One region of the Paeniglutamicibacter sp. GQ140 genome, then DNA from elsewhere that is predicted to be linked to it. Evidence: riboswitches for the same ligand, from Rfam matches in the RefSeq annotation. Region 1 holds a riboswitch; the other holds the start of a gene.
What was found. A riboswitch is a leader RNA that binds a small molecule or an ion and turns the genes downstream of it on or off. The one in region 1 is predicted to bind cyclic di-AMP.
Positions count from the first base shown of each region.

Region 2: linked by a shared signal. The riboswitch ahead of AC6CHY_RS08665 (M23 family metallopeptidase) and the one ahead of AC6CHY_RS09845 (M23 family metallopeptidase) in region 1 are both predicted to bind cyclic di-AMP.

Region 1 is NZ_JCAXDW010000005.1:308,906-319,266, reverse strand. Features, by position in the region: gene AC6CHY_RS09860 (DUF3027 domain-containing protein) at 1-522, shown strand; gene serC (phosphoserine transaminase) at 702-1,823, opposite strand; gene AC6CHY_RS09850 (iron-dependent transcriptional repressor DtxR) at 2,020-2,715, shown strand; cyclic di-AMP (ydaO/yuaA leader) riboswitch at 2,808-2,982, shown strand; gene AC6CHY_RS09845 (M23 family metallopeptidase) at 3,070-3,993, shown strand; cyclic di-AMP (ydaO/yuaA leader) riboswitch at 4,113-4,274, shown strand; gene AC6CHY_RS09840 (C40 family peptidase) at 4,280-5,110, shown strand; gene AC6CHY_RS09835 (DUF305 domain-containing protein) at 5,716-6,312, shown strand; gene AC6CHY_RS09830 (F510_1955 family glycosylhydrolase) at 6,328-7,224, shown strand; gene AC6CHY_RS09825 (HNH endonuclease) at 7,491-7,988, shown strand; gene mobA (molybdenum cofactor guanylyltransferase) at 7,985-8,653, shown strand; gene AC6CHY_RS09815 (DUF6457 domain-containing protein) at 8,669-8,947, shown strand; gene AC6CHY_RS09810 (molybdopterin molybdotransferase MoeA) at 8,958-10,157, shown strand; gene fdhD (formate dehydrogenase accessory sulfurtransferase FdhD) at 10,222-10,361, shown strand, end outside.
Region 2 is NZ_JCAXDW010000005.1:47,789-58,149, forward strand. Features, by position in the region: gene AC6CHY_RS08655 (MDR family MFS transporter) at 1-999, shown strand, start outside; gene AC6CHY_RS08660 (hypothetical protein) at 1,170-1,931, opposite strand; cyclic di-AMP (ydaO/yuaA leader) riboswitch at 2,774-2,948, shown strand; gene AC6CHY_RS08665 (M23 family metallopeptidase) at 3,036-3,989, shown strand; gene AC6CHY_RS08670 (CPBP family glutamic-type intramembrane protease) at 4,346-5,164, shown strand; gene purH (bifunctional phosphoribosylaminoimidazolecarboxamide formyltransferase/IMP cyclohydrolase) at 5,418-7,085, opposite strand; gene AC6CHY_RS08680 (COG4315 family predicted lipoprotein) at 7,174-7,701, opposite strand; gene AC6CHY_RS08685 (sigma-70 family RNA polymerase sigma factor) at 7,951-8,454, shown strand; gene AC6CHY_RS08690 (anti-sigma factor family protein) at 8,451-9,119, shown strand; gene AC6CHY_RS08695 (DUF4303 domain-containing protein) at 9,123-9,875, opposite strand; gene AC6CHY_RS08700 (MFS transporter) at 10,139-10,361, shown strand, end outside.

The DNA of each region.
Region 1 (10,361 bases):
ATGGCCCGCAAAGCAATACTCGACACGACACTGGCAAAGGCCGTTGAGCCCGCACGCAAGGCGCTGCTGGAAATCACGGACGACGCCAGCATTGGTGAATACATCGATGCCGTCAACGACGGCGAACGCCTGGTGACCCACCGCTTCGAGGCGCTGCTCCCCGGCTACGAGGGCTGGAGCTGGTTTGCCACGCTGACCCGTGTCCCGCGCGCCCAGGCCAAGGACCTGACGGTGTGCGAGGTCGGGATCCTTCCCGGCGAAGACGCGCTTCTGGCGCCGGCCTGGGTGCCGTGGGCCGAGAGGGTTCGCCCGGAGGAGATGGACGCCGAGCGCCGCGCCGCCGAGGAAGCCGCGGCCGCGGCCGAAGGCACTGGTGTCGATGCCGAGGCCGAGGCCCACGGGGAGCCCAACCCGGCCGCCGCGGACGGAGAGACCCCGGAAGGCGAACGGGAGTCGGCGGCAGCGGTGGACGAAGCCGCCGCGGACGTGGCGGCCGTCGAGTCGGATGCCGACACCAAGTAGATGAATAAGCAACCAGGGGATTAGTCGCCTGGAGCGCCTCAGGTAGCGGGCGGCGGTCACCAGATCGCCGCCCGTTTCCTTTGCCGTATCGCCGGCAGCCCCGGCCGAAAAAGAGGGCGCCGACCTGACGCGGGATCATTCCCGCGTCAGGTCGGCGCCCTCTATGTTCCCGGAGGAAGCTAGCTGTTCTTCAGTACGTACTCGATGCACTTGAGCAGGGCGGAGACGTCGTCGGGCTCAATGGCCACGAAGGTCGCCACGCGCAGCTGGTTGCGGCCGAGCTTGCGGTACGGCTCCACATCCACCACGCCGTTGGCGCGCAGTGTCTTGGCCACCGCCGCGGCATCGATCGAATCGTCGAAGTCGATGGTGGCGATGACGTTGGAACGTTCCTCGGGGGCGGCGACGTAGGGGGTCGCCACATCGGAGGCCTCGGCCCAGTCGTAGATGCGGGAAGCGGAGTCGGCCGTGCGGGCGGCGGCGAACTTCAGGCCGCCGTTGCCGTTGAGCCACTGCACCTGGGCATTGAGCGAGACCAGGGTGGAGAGTGCCGGGGTGTTGTAGGTCTGGTTCAGGCGCGAGTTGTCGATCGCCGTCTTCAGGTTCAGGAAGTCGGGGATCCAACGGCCGGAAGCGGCGATCTCCTCTGCCCGGGCGATGGCCGCGGGGGAGAAGAGAGCAATCCACAGGCCGCCGTCGGAGGCGAAGTTCTTCTGCGGGGCGAAGTAGTAAACATCGGCCTGCGAGACGTCGACGTCCAGGCCGCCGGCGGCGGACGTTGCGTCAATGAGGACCAGTGATCCCTCGTCGGCCCCTTCGACGCGGTGCACCGGTGCTGCGACGCCCGTGGAGGTCTCGTTTTGGGGCCAAGCGTATACATCCACGCCGGTTTCGGCCACGGGGACGGGACGGGTCCCTGGCTCGGAGACGATGATCGTGGACGGTTCCAGGAACGGGGCCTTGTTGGTCGCGGCGGCGAATTTCGAACCGAACTCGCCGAAGGACAGGTGCTGGGCCTTGTTGCGGACCAGGCCGAAGGCGGCGATGTCCCAGAAGGCGGTGGAGCCGCCCACGCCCAGGACCACTTCGTAGTCGGAGGGGGCGTTGAAGAAGGTCTTGAGTCCCTCTTGGATGTCGCGAACCAGGTTCTTCACCGGGGCCTGGCGGTGGGATGTTCCCAGGAGCTGCGTGCCCGCGTCGAGGAGTGCCTGTACCTGTTCGGGGCGGACCTTGGAGGGTCCTGCGCCGAATCGGCCGTCCACGGGCAAAAGGTCTTGGGGAATAGTCACGCCGGTGCTCATGTTGCTCCTCATAAGGGGGTTTTACGCTTTGGACACTTCCGCTGCCGCAATCCGATGCGCATTGAGGGTGCCCAGTGCTTCAATAATCCCGCACCGGAGGGCCCAATGTGTAATAGCGAGACGCCAATGTGAACGCGGGTAGAGTGGAAAGCGTAGTGAACTCTTGTAACAATCAACCCATGCGGGAGCTGCAAACGTGTCAGATTTGATCGATACCACCGAAATGTACCTGCGTACCATTCTGGAACTCCAGGAGGAGGGCATCGTTGCCCTGCGCGCACGTATTGCCGAACGACTTGGGCATTCCGGGCCCACGGTTTCGCAAACGGTGGCCCGCATGGAACGCGACGGCCTGGTCGTGGTGACCACCGACCGCCACCTTGAACTGACCGAGCATGGCGCCGACGTTGCCACCGGCGTGATGCGCAAGCACCGCCTGGCCGAGCGCCTGCTGGCCGATGTCATCGGCCTGGAATGGGAGTACGTCCACGAGGAAGCCTGCCGCTGGGAGCACGTGATGAGCGAGCGCGTGGAGCAGCGGCTGTACAAGCTGCTCGGTGCGCCCGAGTCCTCGCCCTATGGAAACCCGATCCCCGGACTGGAGACCCTGGGCGGTCCGGGACTGGCGGAAATCTCGGTAGGTGTCCAAAGTCTCGATTCGGCCCTTGTCGACGGAAACCTCGGCCCGGTCCGGGTGGAGCGCCTTGCCGAAACCATCCAGGTCGAACCCGAGCTGCTGGTGCAACTCGATGAGGGCGGCATCCGCCCGGGGGCCCTAGTCACCCTCGAACGGGCCGGCGATTACGTGGTCGTTCGGGTGCAGGGGATCGAGGGCGCGCTGGAGCTTCCGACCGAAGTCAGCGCCCATGTGTTTGTCCGCCGCATGGATTGATAACGGAATTGTAACTTTGGCATAAATCCCGGTAGTGTCTTACGTTGGGTTGCACTTAGGTAATCCAGTCCCGATCCGATTCGCATAACCCTACCGGCGGATCGCGGAGTCAGAATTCCCGGTAGGGGCGGAGGACCCAATCAACCGTTCCTGGTCTTCGACCATGGATCTTGGGGTGAAGCTGAGTCCGCCTTGGTGGGCTCTGCCGAGTTGATCTCATGACTCGAATCCGACAGCTAACTTCGCAGGCGATATATGAGAGGTTGACATTTGACTCAGCAGCACACTGCCGGTCGCCGACGTGCGTCCGGTCCCGTTGATGCTTCGCCTGCTGAAGGCTCAATAGAGCAGATCGTGGACACCGCCCTGAGCGGTGAAACTACTTCCCGACGTGCCGGTCGACGCGCCCTGAGCGTGGTCCCGGATTCCGTTGAGGCCCAGGATGCCACGCAGTACACCGGCCGCCGCTTTGCGGCCGGCCTGCGTTACGGCGCATCCCCGGACGCGGCAGCCATTGCCGCAACCGAAATTCCCGTCGCCCTGGCTGCGCCCGCCGCACCGATTGCCGCTCCGGCCGAAGCCGACGAGCTGGATGACGTCCTGAAGCTCGCGCCCCGGCCGCAACGCCCCCGCATCGGGTTCACGCACAAGCTTGCCGCAGTCGCCGCAGTGTCCGGCCTTGCATTCGCTGCCGCCTCACCCGCGAAGGATGCCGAGACGGCAACCGCGGGCACCGAGCGCGTCGCCCAGTCCGTCGTGGTTGACGTCAAGGCCCCGGCCGACGATCAGGTGAAAATCGAGCGAGCCTCGCTGACCAGTGAATTCACCGAGGAAGACAAGCTGGCAACAATCATGACCGCTGCCGGTGGAGATGTCACCAAGATCGCTGCCGGCGGGGTCTTGGCCCAGCCGGTGGACAACATTCGCCTGACCTCGCGCTTCGGATTCCGCAAGAATCCAACGGGCCCGGGCTTCATGAACCACAATGGCCTGGACTACGCCGTGCCGATGGGCACCCCGATCAAGGCCAGCGCCGCCGGCACCGTGGTGCAGGCCGCCTGGGCCGGACACTCCGGTTTCCGCGTGGAGATCGACCACGGCAACGGCTTGCACACCAGCTACAACCACAACTCGGCCCTGAAGGTCTCAGTGGGACAAAAGGTCAAGCGCGGCGATGTCGTCTCCCTGAGTGGCAGCACGGGCAATTCAACGGGCCCCCACCTGCACCTTGAGGTCATCGTCAACGGCAAGTGGGTCAACCCCGAGGGCTGGTTATAACGGCAATTGTCACCGTTCCGTGATCAGAACGTGACTTTTGGATTCGCTTCATATATTCTAAGTAAGTGATCAGGGAACAACCCTGCTCACCGCCGCGGGAAGTGCCGAGCACTGCCAGCCCACGGTGTCCGTTCAAAACTCGTTTGGCAGTGGCGGGGGACCCACTTTCGGTTTCCACACCAGGAAGCCTTGGGGTTAAGTGGTTCGGCCTGGCGGCCGGATTGCCGAGTGACTCCCACTCGAACCCGACAGCTCACCTCGCAGGCATCAGGAGAGGCATTACTACGTGACTACACGTCAAGCATTGGGCCGCCACCGCGCGACCCCGGTTCGGACCAACCCACTCGAATCCATCTCGAAGGCTGTTGCCTCGAATGCTGGATCCGTTGGCCGCCAGGCAGCAGTCATTGCAGCCGCATCCGGCCTGGTACTGACTTTGGGCGTTCCGGCCCAGGGCGATGTTTCCCGCGAAGCAAGCGCGGTTCCCGTTGAAGGCCTCTCCGCAGAGCGCGTAGCCGTCAAGGCCGTTTCGGTCTCGGCTTCCAAGGCCAAGGACCTGAACATCGAGCGCGCGGCGTTCACCTCCAAGCCAGCACCGGCTCCGGTCGTCATCGCCGTGGCCAATGAGGTCTCGACTCGCTCCAACAACACCGCCCCGGAGACCCGTTCCAGCAACAGCTCGGACGCCTTCGCACCGGTCACGCGCTCGAACCGCGATAGCGCTCCGGCGGCCTCGGCCCCGAAGCCCAAGAGCGAATCGATGAACACCGCCAACCTCTCGGGCATCGCGGCTACAGCGGCCAAGTACGTCGGCGTCCCCTACGTATGGGGCGGCAACACCCCGTCGGGCTGGGATTGCTCCGGCTTCGTCAAGTATGTCTACGCACAGCACGGCATCAACATCGCCCGCGGCACCTCGGCAATCCGCGCCTCCGGCCAGTTCGTGCGCACCAGCTCCCCGAAGCCGGGCGACCTGGTCTTCCAGAACGGTGGCGGCCACGTCGGCATCTACCTCGGTGGCGGCAAGATGATCGGTGCACAGAACCCGACCGTCGACACCATGCTCCACGACGTCTCCCGCAACCCCCTCTACGGTTACTACACCCTCAAGGGCTAAGTTCAAGCGTTCCAAGGCCCCCGGGTGATCCGCAAGGATCGAGCGGGGGCCTTGTTGTTTAAAACGGCAATCCCGATGGAGCAATACCCCGGATGGGTATATGGTTGGTGATGTGAAAATGTTGCAATCAGGCTCCGCATCGTGGTCAGGGCGACCTTGGGTTCGCTCGCTCCTGCTGTGCATATTCTTTCTGGGCCTGTTTTCCATGCACGTCCTGGGCGCGGCCTGGGGCTCCGCTTCCGGACACGAAGGTCGCGACGGGAGTCATTCAAGTGGCACTCACGTCACAGTCTCCGTCGATCCCGGTGCGGGCCCCGAAAGTCTGACCACGATCCAGGCCCCGGGGCACATCGAAGTGGTGGGGCTTGGCGAATGCACCGTCGCCGGGGCGTGTGCCTTGTGTCTGTTGCTGGCCTTCAGGCTCGCCCGGCCCGTACCGGGAGCCAAGGTGTCTCGCGCCTGGCCCCTGAGCCGGTTCCTCGGGGTGCTCCCGCGGATGGACTATATCCCCGCCGGCCCCTCGCCATTGCGGCTCGGCATCAGCCGAAGATGAGAGGTCCGGACGCACCGGACCAGATTTCTCATCCATACGCAAGGAAAAGCCGTTGAAGAATACCAAGACCACATTGTCGATTTCCGCTGCCTTCCTGGCAGGATCCGTACTGCTGGCTGGCTGCGCGACTGCCGGAACGGAGCACACCGGCACGGATCACGCGGCGGGGACGGAAGCCTCCCGGCAGGCGCCTGTCGAGGCGCACAACAGCGCCGACACGATGTTCGCGCAAATGATGATCCCGCACCACGAACAGGCGGTGGAGATGAGCGAGATCATGCTGGACAAGGCCTCAGTGAGCCCGGAACTTGCCAAGCTGGCCACCCAGATCAAGGATGCGCAGGCACCGGAAATCTCGTTGATGGAATCCTGGTTGACTGCTTGGGGAGAATCCCGAACCGTGGACCATGGCATGGCGATGGACGGAATGCTCGGCGAGGCGGAGCTCGACTCGCTTAAGTCCGCCCGCGGAGGCCAGTCAGAGGAACTCTTCCTTCAGCAAATGATCGAGCACCACCTGGGAGCTACAAAAATGGCCGAAGAGGCCCTGGCCTCCGGCAAGAACTCGAAGGTCCTCGACCTGTCGCGCGCGATCATCACCACACAGAACGCCGAGATCAGCCACATGCGCGAAATGCTGAAGAAGTAGGCGGGAGCCACGGCCGTGAAGTTGCTCCCCATTAACAAATCCATGATCCTGCCGCTGTCGCTGTTAGGGGCATTGGTGCTGGGCGGCTGCGCAGTCGCGCCACAATCCCAGGGCGCAACCGCCGGCAACAGCCTCAACCCGGCGGCCGCGCCGGGCGAGGCGGCCGTCACGGTCGAGGGTTATCCCCGCGCCCATGTCCACGGCATTGCAGCCATCGGTGACAACAAGGTCCTTCTTGCCACCCATGAGGGACTGTATGACGTGTCGGTCAGCCCGGCCAGGCGCATCGGTCCCCTCGTCGACTGGATGGGATTCAGCCTCGGAGCCAACGAATTCTATGCCTCCGGACACCCCGGCCCGGGAACCGACCTGGAAAATCCGTTGGGACTGATGCGGTCCACCGATGGCGGCGAGACCTGGGACACCCTCTCGCGCTCCGGGATCTCGGACTTCCACGCGCTCACGGTGTCCAGGAATGCCATCATCGGTTTTGACGGAGCGTTGCGCTCCACCGCGGACGGCAAAAACTGGCAGGATCGCGACCCCCGGATCCGGCCGGCAACCCTGGCTGCAGACCCGAGCGGGACCACCGTGCTGGCAACCACCGAACAGGGCATCTGGCGTTCCACCGACGACGGGCAGTCCTTCTCCGAGCCGAACCCCGGCGCGCCCGTGCTGCAGTACGTGGCGTTGGCCGGGCAGACAGCCGTGGGCTTCACCCCGGACAACGTCGCGTGGACCAGCACCGACGGTGGAGTGAACTGGAGCGAGGGCGCACGGGCCGCGGGGATGGTTGACGCGGTCGCGCTGGGCAGAGGAGGAAAAGACATCTGGGTCTCAAGTTCCGCCGGTGTCGAGTATTCGACCAACGCCGCCAAGGGTTTCACGGTTCACTTTACGTCCGGCCGGTGACCTATGTTCCTCTGGCGCGGGGCCCGACCCCGCGCAGGAGGGCGGGGCCGGGCATCCTTCGCCCGCCACATGTGCAGGTGGTGTACGGCGGGAAAAATTATGGTGGCAATTTCAACTGGTTTACACCAAAAACGCGCAAAACGGCGGTTTCTTGTTTTAGGCTAGGGCTCAGGAGCCAAAGCCGAGTGCCGCGTGCGCCACCGTGAGGGATTTCCGTCGTGGACGGGTCCCTCTGTTGCGCCGGGTCAGGATCTAAGGATGCGCGCATGCGAACCCTAGTACTGAATGCAGGATTTGAACCGCTGGCGGTCATCACCTTCCGCCGGGCACTTCTCCTTGTCCTCACCGGCAAGGCCACCGTCCTTGCCGATGACGACCGCGACCCGGTCGTCGGAGTGAACCAGGTGATGCCCCGGCCCACGGTGATCCTGCTGAATCGGTACATTCGTCTTCCCTACCGCAACTCCATCAACGTCTCACGCCGCGGGGTGCTGCGCCGCGACGGACACCGCTGCGGCTATTGCGGGCGCAGCGCCAACACGATCGACCACATCATGCCGCGGAGCCGCGGCGGGGAGGATTCGTGGGAGAATCTAGTAGCGGCATGCCAGGGCTGCAACAGCGCCAAGGGAGACCGGACGCTTGCACAGCTGGGCTGGAAGCTGCGGTTCGCCCCGAGCCGACCGCGAGGCGCCCAATGGTTCATCACCGAACTTGAGCGCCCCGCAGAAGCCTGGAGTCCTTTCTTACGGAGTGCAGCATGAAATTCGATGCGATCATCGTGGCCGGCGGCCGCGGATCCCGCCTGGGCGGGGTCAGCAAACCCCTTTTGGAGCACCGCGGCGAGACGCTGCTCGAACATTCCCTGAATGCCGTCCGCGACGCCCAGGCGATCGCGGTGGTCGGCGCCCACGCGTTGGCCGAAGCCGTCACCCGGTACATGGATACCGCACCGGATTTCCAGCGCGTGGTCATCACCCGCGAATACCCCACCTTTGCGGGTCCCGCGGCGGCGGTCGCCGCCGGGCGGGCCGCCCTGGACGACGGCCCCGACGACGAGAACGCCCAGCGCCAGAATCAGGCCTCCGAGCTGACCTTGGTGCTGGCCTCTGACCTGTTGGACCCCGGTCCGGTCGTGGTCGCGCTGCTTGCCGCCACCGAGAACCCCGCCGCGGGCATCGAGGCATGGGTGCCGCAGGATGCCTCCGGCGTGCTCCAGACGCTTTCCTGCGCCATTCTCACCCCTTCGCTCCGCCGAGCGATCGACCTGGCCGCCGAGCCCCGCGGAAGTCTCGAAAATGCATCAATGATGCGTCTGCTTGCTACAGTGCAGATGGAGCGCCTGAAGCTTCCCGACGCGGACTTCAGCGACATCGACACGCCCGGGGATGCCGGGCGGCACGGGATAGCGGTGGCCAACGGCCACTAACAAGGAGATTGCACAATGCCTGCAGCGGAACTCGAGGAATGGGTCAGGGAACTTTTGGCGGCCTTTGAACTCACCGACACCCAGGTCGACATCGACCAGGTGCTTTCGCTTGCAGGGGTTGCGGCACACACCATCGTTCGTCCTGCTGCACCGCTGACCACCTACCTGGCCGGCTACGCGGCCGGCCTTGCCGTCGGCAGCGCCCGGTCGGGCGAAAAGCCCGCCATGGACGCGGCCGATTCGCTTGCCCGCGCGGTCCTTGCCGCGCGCACGCCCTCCTCCGACAACGCCTAGCAAAGACACCGTGGAAGACCACCAGTGGGCGGCCGCGCGCGAGGACGCACACGCGCTGGGTGCCCGGATTGCAGGCGCCCCCGAATCAGTTCCCCTGCACCAGGCCGGCGGGCGCATCCTGGCCGCCGACCTCGTAACCGCATACCCGATGCCGCATTGCGCCACCTCCGCCATGGACGGCTATGCGGTCAACGGGCCCGGGCCATGGAGGCTGCTCAAGGCGCTGGCAGCCAACCCCGGCGCCGGGGACAACACGGCGCTGTCCGCAGGCGAGGCCACCGCCGTGGTCACCGGCTCCCTGATCCCCGAGGGCGCCACCTCCATCCTGCGCGTCGAACACTCGACGCTTGAGGGCGCCACACTCACCAGCGACAGGACGCTGCGCGCGGGTGCCGACATCCGGCCCTCCGGAACCGAGGCCGTCGCGGGCGAACTTCTGGCGGCCGCCGGCACCCTGCTGCGCGCCGGCGTCATCGCCACCGCGGCGGTGGCCGGTCACGACGAACTGTTGGTGGCGGCCGTCCCGGCCGTCCACCTGGTGTTCACCGGGGACGAGGTCATCACCTCCGGGCACCCGGGTCCGGGCCAGGTCCGTGACGGATTCTCCCCGGTGCTGCCCCAGGTCGTCGCAGCCCTTGGGGGCAGTGTTGCAAGCAGCTCCCGCATCGGAGACACCCTTGCAGCCACGGTTGCCGCCATTGACGGCGACGAGGCCCGGGCGGCCGCCCTGGTGGTGACCACCGGAGGCACCGGGTTCTCCGACCGCGACTTCGTGCGGGCGGCGGTGCGGTCCATCGGCGGGGAGGAAATCATCTCCTCGGTGGCCATGCGTCCCGGCCACCCGTCAATGGTTGCCCTCCTGCCCGGAAACCGCCTGCTGGTGGCGCTGCCCGGGAACCCGTTGGCGGCGCTCATGGCCGTGGCAACGCTCGTTGACCCGATCCTGCGCGGGGCGTGCGGCAGCGAATTGGCCACACTGGGTTCGGCGTCCTCGGCCACCGACTTCGCCGTGCTGCCGGGACGGACTCGCCTGGTCCCGGCCCGCTGGGTCCCGGCCTCCGGCGCGCGCGGCCCCGATTTGCTGGCACCGGCGGAGCACGTGGCACCGGCCATGCTGCGCGGCTTGGCCGCTGCCGATGCCATCCTGGTGGTCGGTCCGGGCGGCGTCGCTGCCGGCGACCCCGTGCCCTATCTTCGGTTACCTTGGTAGGTGTGCGGTCGCGGCACCGAGCAAGGTGCGGAACGCGGCCATCGCAAGGAAAGGCAATGAGGACATGGGACGGAAAATAACCCGCAGGCGCATCGTCCGCGCAACGCTGGACGGCGCACGGATCGCCCGCGAGGAAAAACTCGCGGTCGAGGAACCGCTGGAAATCCGCTTCAACGGGACATCCTTCACCACTTCCATGCGCAC
Region 2 (10,361 bases), 260 kb from region 1:
ATCATGGGCTTGAACTCGATCGTCATCTCCGTCGGCCCGGCCATCGGCCCCACGGTGTCCGGCGCGATCGTCAACGCCTTCACCTGGCACTACATCTTCATCCTCATGGCGCCACTGTCGGTGGCCATCTTGGTCCTGGGCATCATCTTCATCAAGCTACCCTCGCAGGCACGCAGGATTCCGCTCGATGTCCTCTCGGTCGTGCTCTCCGCGCTGGCCTTCGGGTTCCTGGTCTACGGCATCTCCAGCCTTGAGCATGCCGGCGAAAACCTGCCCGTGACCGTCGCTTCCTTCGCCGTCGGCCTGGTCTCCCTCGCCCTATTCATCAAGCGCCAGGTGCGCCTGACCCGCGACGGCAGGGAACTTCTGAACCTCACCCCGTTCAAGGCACGCACCTTCACCTTCTCCGTGGTGATGATCATGATCGCCATGGGCACCTTGCTGGGCACCATCGTCATGCTCCCGATCATCCTCGAATCCGGTGCCGGCATCAGCACGCTGTCCATCGGCATGATGCTGCTGCCCGGCGGGCTTGCCCAGGCCGTGGTCGCTCCGATCTTCGGCCGTATCTACGACCGCTTCGGCCCCCGCCCGGTCCTCATTCCGGGTGCGGCCATGCTTGCCCTGGGCCAGTGGCTGTATGTCACGGTGGATTCGGACACCGCGCTGTGGATGTTCATGATCAACCACATCGTCTTCTCCATCGGTCTGGCGCTGCTGATGACCGGCCTGATGTCATCGGCCCTGGCGACCGTCGAGCCCCGCCTCTACGGCCACGGCTCGGCCATCTTCAACACCGGCCAGCAGCTCGGCGGCGCCATCGGCACCACGATCTTCGTGACAGTCATGTCCCTGCTCTCGGCGGCAAGGCTCGAGACGGGTTCCGATCTGGCCCACGCCCTGTTCTCCGGCGCGCACGTGGCCTTCATCATCGGCGCGATCCTGGCCACCATCGGCCTGGGAATCTCGGTTTTCGTCAAGGTGGACAAGCGGCGCTAGGGGGCTCCCCCGGCAAGCACCAGGCACTGGCCCCCAGGCGAATTAATCGCCCGGGGGCCTTCCTGTACCCGGACGGCCCTGCCTTGTCCCATCCCGACGCCGGCCGCCGACCCGGAATCCCGAAGGGATGGCCGTGTCCAGCCCGCCCGCCGAACCGAATCGTACTGCCGTCACAGCACAGTCGAAGTGGTTCGGCGGGGGTCCGTGCGGCGGTGCGACAGACGTGCTGCGACTCCAAGTGTCGCCAGTCCCCAGATCAGCCACCCACCGTAGACGAGCACGCCTAGCAAGGGTCCTTCGTTCGACGCGTGGGCAAGCGATGAGTGAAGACCCGCCGTGCCGAGCCCGATCAGCGTCAGGCCGCCGGCAGCTGCAGTGGGGTGTGCCCACCGCGGGGCATCGCGCCGCCACCACCGCAAGGCCACCACCGTCGCCGCCGTCCCGATCACGGCAAGTCCCACCGGCGCAAGATAGGCCCCATCCACTGCGTGGGAGCCCTCGGGCGCCAGCCACTTTCCGCCTGCAACCCAGAGGGTCTTGAGGCCGGGATAAACCAGGGCAACGGTGATACCGAGCAAGGCAACCCATCTGGGAGTCTCCAAGGGAAAGCCGGCGGCCGTGCGCAGCGGGCGCCACTGGACCCATGCTGCAATGATCGTGGCGGTGGCCGCGAGGGACACCAGCAACGAAAACAGGTCCATCGGAAAGGGGATTGCACCCGCCGCGCGCAGCAGGTGGAACACGAGGGCGACAGCGGGCGGCCCCAGGAACACCGTTGCCAATACACACAATGGCTTGCAATACCGGACCGATGCGGAGGCAAGGAGGACAAGGATGCCGCCCACCAGTGGGGCCCAGACCGGGGCGAACCGGTCAACATAATCCGGCTGCCCCGACACGACCAGTACCGCACCCAATACGGCTGTCAGCACGGCGCTGGCACCTGCCAATGACGTGCGGCGCACTCGGGCGAGGGGTCGGTGAACGCCCAACCCGTCGGAAGGTGGTTCAAGCCGGCCGAGGCGGCGGGCAGCCTTTGCAAGTCGCTCTGCATGAACCCTCTGCAAGTGCGCGAAGGGGGAATTCGGCATTGTCTGCTCCTGGTGATGAGAGGAGTGCCGCCTGCTTGCGGTAGGGCACGTGCCAATCATGAGTCAGCATATCCCCGAGGCGACCATGCACCCACGACTAGTGGCTCGGCTCCGGGAACCATCGGTCCCAAGCATGGGAAGGCCGGCTCTGGCGTCGGGCCCTCTGGAACCCATGTTCCGAGCCCTTGCCGCCGTCCAAGTCGCCGCTGTCCATTGCTCGCATCCTTGGGATCCTGGCCTCAGACCCTGGCTGGGGGCCATCTCTTCCACGCAGTGCCATGACTCTGCTCAATTGGTGGGCCGTTCGGCCCGTCGACCAACGTGAATGGGGGGCATCAGCACCGCTGCAGACCCGGAACCACCGTATTCTTGATCACTTCTACGATGCAGTCCCGCGCGCCCATGCGGCCAAAATCAACCGGGTGGAACCCGCGTCGCTGGCGCAGCCCAACGAGTGCGGCATTTCGCCCGGGGGCCTAGTCACCACGAAAAAGGTTGATCATACAACATTATCCGGGCGCAGGGATCGAGGGCGCGCTGGAGCTCCCGACCGACGTCTGGGCCCGCGTGTTTGTCCGCCGCATGGATTGATAACGAAATTGTAACTTTTGCATATGCCCCCGTAGGGTTTTAGGTCAGGTTGCACTTACGCAACCCAGTCCCGATCCGGTTCGCAGAACCCTACCGGTGGATCGCGGAGCAAGGATTCCCGGTAGGGGCGGAGGACCCATTCAACCGATCCTGGTCTTGGACCACGGATCTTGGGGTGAAGCGGAGTCCGTCCAGGCGGGCTCGGCCGAGTTGATCTCATGACTCGAATCCGACAGCTAACTTCGCAGGCGATACATGAGAGGTAATCATTTGACCCAGCACTTTAATTCCGGGCGCCGCCGCGCGCCCAGCCCAGTTGACGCTTCGCCTGCCAACGGTTCACCAGAGCAGACGGTGGACACCGCATTGAACGGCGAAAACACTTCCCGACGTCCCGGCCGACGCGCACTAGGCGCGGTCCCGGATGCCGTCGAGGCCCAGGATGCAACGCAGTACGCCGGCCGCCGTTTTGTCGCCGGCCTGCGCTATGGAGCGTCCCCGGACGCGGCATCCAGCGCTGCCCCCGCCATCCCTTCCGCACCTGTCGCACAGTCGGTGCCGCAGGCGATGCCTGCCGAAGCCGACGAGCTGCACAACGACCTGAAGGTCTCGGCGCGCACCAAGCGCCCCCGCCTCGGGCTCGTGCACAAGCTCGCCGCCGTCGCCGCCGTGTCCGGCCTGGCATTCGCCGCCGCCCCCGCACAGGAAGATGCGGAAGTTGTCCCGGAGCCCCAGCGCGTCGCCCAGACCGCTGTCGCAGATGTCAGGGCCCCGGCCAACGACAAGCTCACGGTCAAGCGCGCCTCGGTGACCAGCAAGTACGTCAAGAAGGAAAAGCCGGCACCCGTCACCACCGCCGCCGCCGGAAAAGTCACCACGGAAGAGAAGCCGGCACCCGCTGCCGCCGCTTCCGCCGGAAAAGTCACCCGGCTCGCCCAGCCGGTGGACAGCATCCGGTTGACGTCGCGCTTCGGTTTCCGCAAGAACCCGACGGGCCCCGGCTACATGAACCACAACGGCCTGGACTACGCCGTTCCCATGGGAACGCCCATCAAGGCCACCGCCGCCGGCACCGTGGTGCAGGCCGAATGGGCCGGACACTCCGGCTTCCGCGTGGAGATCGACCACGGTAACGGGCTGCACACCAGCTACAACCACAACTCGGCCCTCAAGGTGTCCGTGGGCCAGAAGGTCCAGACGGGCGAAACCGTCTCCCTTGCGGGCAGCACGGGCAATTCCACCGGGCCGCATTTGCACCTCGAGGTCATCGTCAACGGCAAGTGGGTCAACCCGGAGGGCTGGCTATAACGACAGAGTCACGCCAGCCTGTGGCGGACTTGACCATCTCTGCCTAGCGCGGGATCTGCGCCCTTTTCCTAAGGGGGCGGCCGCGAGGGTCCGTCCACGGATGCAACGTGGCTCGAAGCCGGCACAGGGGGCGATGGCCTGACCGGGTTCTGCGTGGTCTGCCGTGTGGCTCCCGGTGGTTCCATGGCGGCGGCAACGTGTCCGCGATGCCGGGCATGGCTTCTGTCCCGTGCAGCGACCAGGTGGCAGGACCCTGCAGATGGGCATGTCCCTCGATGACGACACGTTTTGGTCGGGCTCGGCCAAGTGCGGCGTCAATGCTTTTGTGCTGCGGGCGGTGCTGGCATGCTGGTGGTGTGAGACCGATCCTGGCTGATCCACCCCGTACCGCCCTCAGTTGGAAAGTGCTGCCGGCAGCGCTGCTCTCGACCTCCGGAGTGCTGCTTTTTGGCGTTGGCAACGACCCGGCGGGCTACGGCCTGCTCGCCTTGAGCCTGCTCACGGCGGCAGTTATCGACCGCAGGCTCGCACGCCACCTTGCCCTCATCGCGGCGGGACTGGCGATCATCAGCCTTGTTCCGCTAAATGCCGATTTGAGCATCCAGCACATGATCCTGATGGGTGGTGCGCTCGCGTTGGCGGTGCTGCTGCCGTGGCTGGCCTCGCGGTTTATTTACCGCGAAGAGATCATCAAGTTTCCGGTGAACACCGGACGCAAATGGCCGTTGGCTGCCAAGTTGTACCTGCTCGGTGTTGTCGCCCTTGGGTACCTGATTTTGCCGATGTACCTGATCGGCACGGGGGTCTTCCACAACTGGCCTGACGCATCGGATCCCACCATCTTCTGGCGGCTCTTTCTGGGAGTGAATGCCGTTGGCATCTGGGATGAGCTGTTCTTCATCTGCACCACCTTCACGCTGCTGCGGCAGCACTTTCCGGACTGGCTCGCCAACATCCTGCAGGCGGTGGTCTTCTCATCGTTTCTGTGGGAGATCGGCTACCAGGCCTGGGGTCCGCTCTTGACGTTTCCCTTCGCCCTGTTGCAGGGCTACACCTTCAAGCTGACCAAGTCGTTGACCTATGTCGTCTCGGTGCACTTGATCTTCGACTTCGTCTTGTTCCTCGTGCTGGTGCACGCGCACAACCGCGACTGGCTGCCGATTTTCCTGTACTGAGCCCCGGCCCACGTGCCCCTGGGCCAACGACTGGCCGGATCGCATTCCACTTGCGCACGGGCAATTGCAGTGCAGGGGACCATGGATGAAAAGTGCAGTCGCCTCAGGGGCAAATGACGGCGTCGTTGAAGTCCCGCCGGTGGACGTCCCTTGGGGCCCCGCCCGCAAAATGGCCCGGCGGCGGTTAAAACAGAAAGCTGCCGTCGGCGCTCCCGTTGGGGGGGAACGCCGACGGCAGCCGGCTCACCAGTTCCTAGTGGAAGAAGTGGCGTGCACCGGTGAAGTACATGGTGATGCCCGCGGCATTGGCAGCGGCGATGACTTCCTCGTCGCGAACCGAACCGCCGGGCTGCACCACGGCGCGCACGCCGGCATCCAGCAGGATCTGCAGTCCGTCGGCAAACGGGAAGAACGCATCCGAGGCAGCAACCGCGCCGCGGGCGCGTTCCGCCGAGGTGCCCTCGGCACCCGCGGCTCCGCCGGCTGCATCCACGGTGGACTCGACGGTGACGCCCAGGGTGTTGGCGCGCTCGACCGCAAGCTTGCAGGAATCCACGCGGTTGACCTGGCCCATGCCGATGCCCACTGCGGCGCCGTTGTTGGCCAGCAGGATGGCGTTGGACTTCGCGGCACGCACTGCGGTCCAGGCGAAGGCCAGGTCGGCGAGCGTCGCCTCGTCGGCTGCCTCGCCGGCGGCAAGGGTCCAGTTCGCCGGGTTGTCGCCGTCGGCGTCGACCTTGTCGGAGACCTGGACCAGTACGCCGCCGGAGACCTGCCGGATTTCTGCCGGGTAGCGGCCGTAGCCCTCGGGCAGTGCCAGCAGGCGGATGTTCTTCTTCTTGGAGAGGATCTCCACTGCTTCGGGTTCGAAGGCTGGGGCGATGACGACCTCGGTGAAGATGTCCTTGACGGTGTTGGCCATCCCGGCGGTCACGGTGCGGTTGGCGGCGATGACGCCGCCGAAGGCCGAGAGCGGGTCGGTGGCGTGGGCCTTGGCGTGCGCGTCGGCGATCGGGTCGGCCGCATCTGCCGAAGCCACGGCGACGCCGCACGGGTTGGCGTGCTTGATGACGGCAACGGCCGGGGCGTCGAAGTCGAAGGCGGCGCGCAGCGCGGCGTCGGCGTCGACGTAGTTGTTGTAGCTCATGGCCTTGCCGTGCAGCTGGTCGGCCTGGGCGATGCCCGACGGGGCCGCCTTGTCGACGTAGAGCGCCGCCTGCTGGTGCGGGTTTTCGCCGTAGCGCAGGACCTCGGAGCGTTCAAGGGCCAGGCCCGAGTATGCGGGCCAGTCGATGACGCCGTCGCCGTCCTCGTCGAGGAACTGGGCGGCGGTCCAGGAGGCGACAGCGGTGTCGTAGGCCGCGGTGTGCGCGAAGGCCTTGGCGGCCAGGCGCTGGCGGGACTTGAGGTCGAAGCCGCCGGCCGAGGCCGCCGCGATGACCTCGGAGTAGTAGGCAGGGTCCACGACGATGGACACGGCGGCGTGGTTCTTGGCCGCCGAGCGCACCATGGCCGGTCCGCCGATGTCGATCTGCTCCACGACGTCGTCCATCGCGGCGCCGGAGCGCACGGTGTCGACGAACGGGTAGAGGTTCACCACGACCAGGTCGAAGGCCTCGATCTGCATGTCCTCAAGGGTCTTCATGTGCTCCGGGACGCGGCGGTCGGCCAGGATGCCGCCGTGCACGCGCGGGTGCAGGGTCTTGACGCGGCCGTCAAGCATCTCCGGGGAACCGGTGACTTCCTCGACCTCGGTGACCGGGATCCCGGCAGCGGCAATGCGCTTGGCGGTGGAGCCGGTGGAGACCAGTGCGACGCCGGCCGCGTGCAGGCCCGCTGCCAGCTCCTCCAGACCGCTCTTGTCGTAGACGGAAATCAGGGCCCGGCGAAGCGGGACGCGATCAAGGACAATCTGGCTCACAAAAGTCTCCCAGGGTGCGGAAATTGAGGGGGTGCAATGCCCATCTTATCCCGCACCCTGGCGGCGGACTTCCTGGATGGCTCCGGTGTTACTTGATCATCTCCCCCGCGGGCGAGGCCACGTACCAGACATCGTTGACGCCCTGGCCCAGCACGTCGCCGGGCTTGGTGTCCTTGGCGAAGTAGTACAGCGGCATGCCGTTGAGCGTCAGCTGCTTGGATCCGTCGGGACTGTCGATGGTTCCGACCTCCCCGGTGACGCCCTCGACCACCGGGGTGTCACCCGTGGCCACGGCGATCGGCCAGGCATCCAGGCACTCGCCGGTGCACGCACTGGTGGTGGTGCCCTTGGTGTCCTTGGTGAAGTAGTACAGGGTCATGCCCTTGCCGTCCACCACCACGGTGCCCAGGCTGGTTTCCGCGGTCTTCAGGTCCGCGGCGGCCATGGCCGTGTCGGAGGCGCTGGGTGCCGGTGCCTCGTATGCACCACCGGTCCCGGGCGACGTGGCGGCGGGGCTTTGCCCTGGCGGGGTGGTGTCTGCGCAACCCGACAGCAGCAGCGCTGCGCCGAGGAACAGTGCCGCGGCGGCGGTCTTCGTGTGGTTCTTCGGGTACATGATGCAATTCCTAACACTTGGGGGCGGGACTTGGGCCCCCGTTGCCTGGGGGGCCAGGGACTCCCCGGGGGCTGGCTGTTCCGGTGCTCCCGAGGCATCTCTCACCGGGTAAGACGCAGCAAGGTGTGTCGGGGTTCACGCCGTGGCCGACTTTTCTGCGCATACTTGGAACGTGGTTGAACCGTTTGAAGTACCGATGCGTCTTAGTGGGGTGAACCCATGTTCCCGAAGCGATCCAATGGAGCCCATGTGCCGCTAGATGCGCAAGTGGTGTCGGACATCTACCGCGACCACGGAGATGCCCTGAGGCGTTTTGTGCTGCGTGTGGCCACCGACCGAGACGAGGCAGACGACGTGGTGCAGGAGACCGTGCTCAAGGTGTGGAAGGCAGCCCCGGAGTTGACCGGATCGCTGCGCAGCTACCTGTTTGCCACCGCCCGCAACGTGATCATCGACCGGCATCGCCGGTCCGCCGCACGGATTTCCGCCTCGGCGTTGGGCGACCAGGATCCCGAGGCCGCGGGCGGCACCACGGGCATGGAAGTGGTGCTGGACAGGATACTCATGGAAGAGGCGCTGATGCGCCTGACGCTTGAACATCGGCAGGTCGTGGTCCACCTGCACTATCTCGGTTCCACGGTGGCACAGACGGCAACAAGCCTGGGGATACCCCAGGGCACGGTGAAATCACGTGCGTACTATGCGCTGCGGGCCCTGCGCGGGATCCTGGCGGAAATGGGGGTGGAGCAGTGAACGAGCACTTGGACCTGGGGGCCTATCTGCTGGGCGGGCTGGAACCCGAGGAGGCAAGCGCCTTCGAGGAGCATCTGGCCGGATGCGCGCAATGCCGCGAGGAGCTGGCCTCCTTCGCGCCGGTGACGACGCGGCTTGGCGCGTTGGACGCGCAGGCGGCCCGGGCGATGTTGTCGGCCGAACCCGATGTGCCTGCCTCGGACCCCGGAGTCGAACTCCTGGACCGGCTGCGGGCCAGGCGCCGGACCCGGCGCACCCTGCTGGGGACAGCGGCTGTGGCGGCGGTCGCCGCATCCGTGGCCGGGGGCGTGTTCCTGGCACCCGTGCTGCGTCCCGCCCCGGCACCCGATGCCAGCTACGAGGTGGTCTCGGCCGCCGGGCCGCGCGTGGACCTGGGTCTGAACGCCAAGGCCTGGGGCACCGAGCTGCAATTCAGCGGAACCGAATTGCCCACCAGCGGGACGCTGTCGCTGTGGGTGGTCGACCGCTCCGGCCAGGTCGACAGGGCCGGCTCCTGGAGCGCCACGAAGACGGGCACGGCCCGCCTGAGCGGGGCCGTGCCCACGGAGCTGGGACGCATCTCGGCGATCCAGCTGCGCGACCTGGATTCCAGGATCCTCGCCGAACTCAGCCTCCCGGAAGGTGCTGCGGACCTGCCCGGCTGATGCCTAATGCGCGAGTTCCGGGAAGTGCTTGGCCAGCTGGGATTCGGTGAGGCACCTGCGCAGCAATGCATCGCCGTGCTCCTCGTCGGAAAGGTAGACCACCACGTCCGCGTTTCGTCCCGTGGCCAAGGCGTTGCGCAATGACTCGGTGACGCGGATGAGCATCTCGTAGTACAGGCGGTTCGTCTTTTCCCACCCGTGGTCCTTGGCAACACTGGTCAGCGCCTGGCTCCACAGGACCGACGCCGATTCGTCAAAGAGCTCGATCGGACTCCACTGCCAGTCCGCCGGATTCCATTTCGACGAGTAGTAGCCCTGTTCGGCATCCGAGGTCAGCGCGTCGAATTCCTTGAGCACCGCGTCGATGTCTTCGTCGTCCTCATCCTCGTCCGTGGCAACGTCGTCATCCTCGTCGTCATCGTCCGAGTCCGTGGCCTCACCGTCGTGGAGATGCACGTCCCTGTCGGACCCGTCATCGTCGGCGTCGGCACGTTCCTCGAAGTATTCCTCTTCGTCCTCGTCGTCGAAGTCCTCGTCAACGCCTTCGTCGTCGCCGCCGGCGAACGCACGGGTCAGGGCTTCCTCGGAGTTCAGGGCAAGCACGGGCAAATCGATATGGTCGGTCTCGTCGGCGCTCACCCCGTCCAGGGCAATCGCATAGAAAACTTCGTCCGGGTGACGGTGAATTATTTCTTCCGCCTGGCGAAGAGCCGACACCCGTATCGCCTCTTCGAGAGCGGTCCAATCTACTCCCATATCCAGAGCCTACCCCGGGTTGCCCCGCACCGGAACAGCCCCGGCACAAGGGGCTTCGCCCGATGTCGGATGCCCCGGGAGCTGCCGATCGGTGAAACGCAAAGCCACAAAAAGTCAAGGGTTATTCTGTGGATTGCCGTTCCAGCGCGTAGCGTTGTCGATGGATCGGAAACATGTTTTCTTCCGGCGCCACCGCTCCACCACTCTTGCCCAGACCGTTCCCGTCCTGCGTCAGCCCGCACCTGTCCAAAGGCCAATCCCTGATGAACAAATTCCTGAAACTACCCACCGGCGAGTCGGTCGTCCAAAACCTGCCGTGGAAGTGGGGCGTGCAGGGCAAGATCTTCATCATCGGCGGGCTCGGGTTCATGTTCGATGCCTGGGATGTCACGCTCAACGGGGCCCTGATCCCGCTGGTCGCCGCGGAGTGGGGGCTTGACCGGACCACGGCCGCACTGCTGGGCACCGGAAACCTGGTGGGCATGG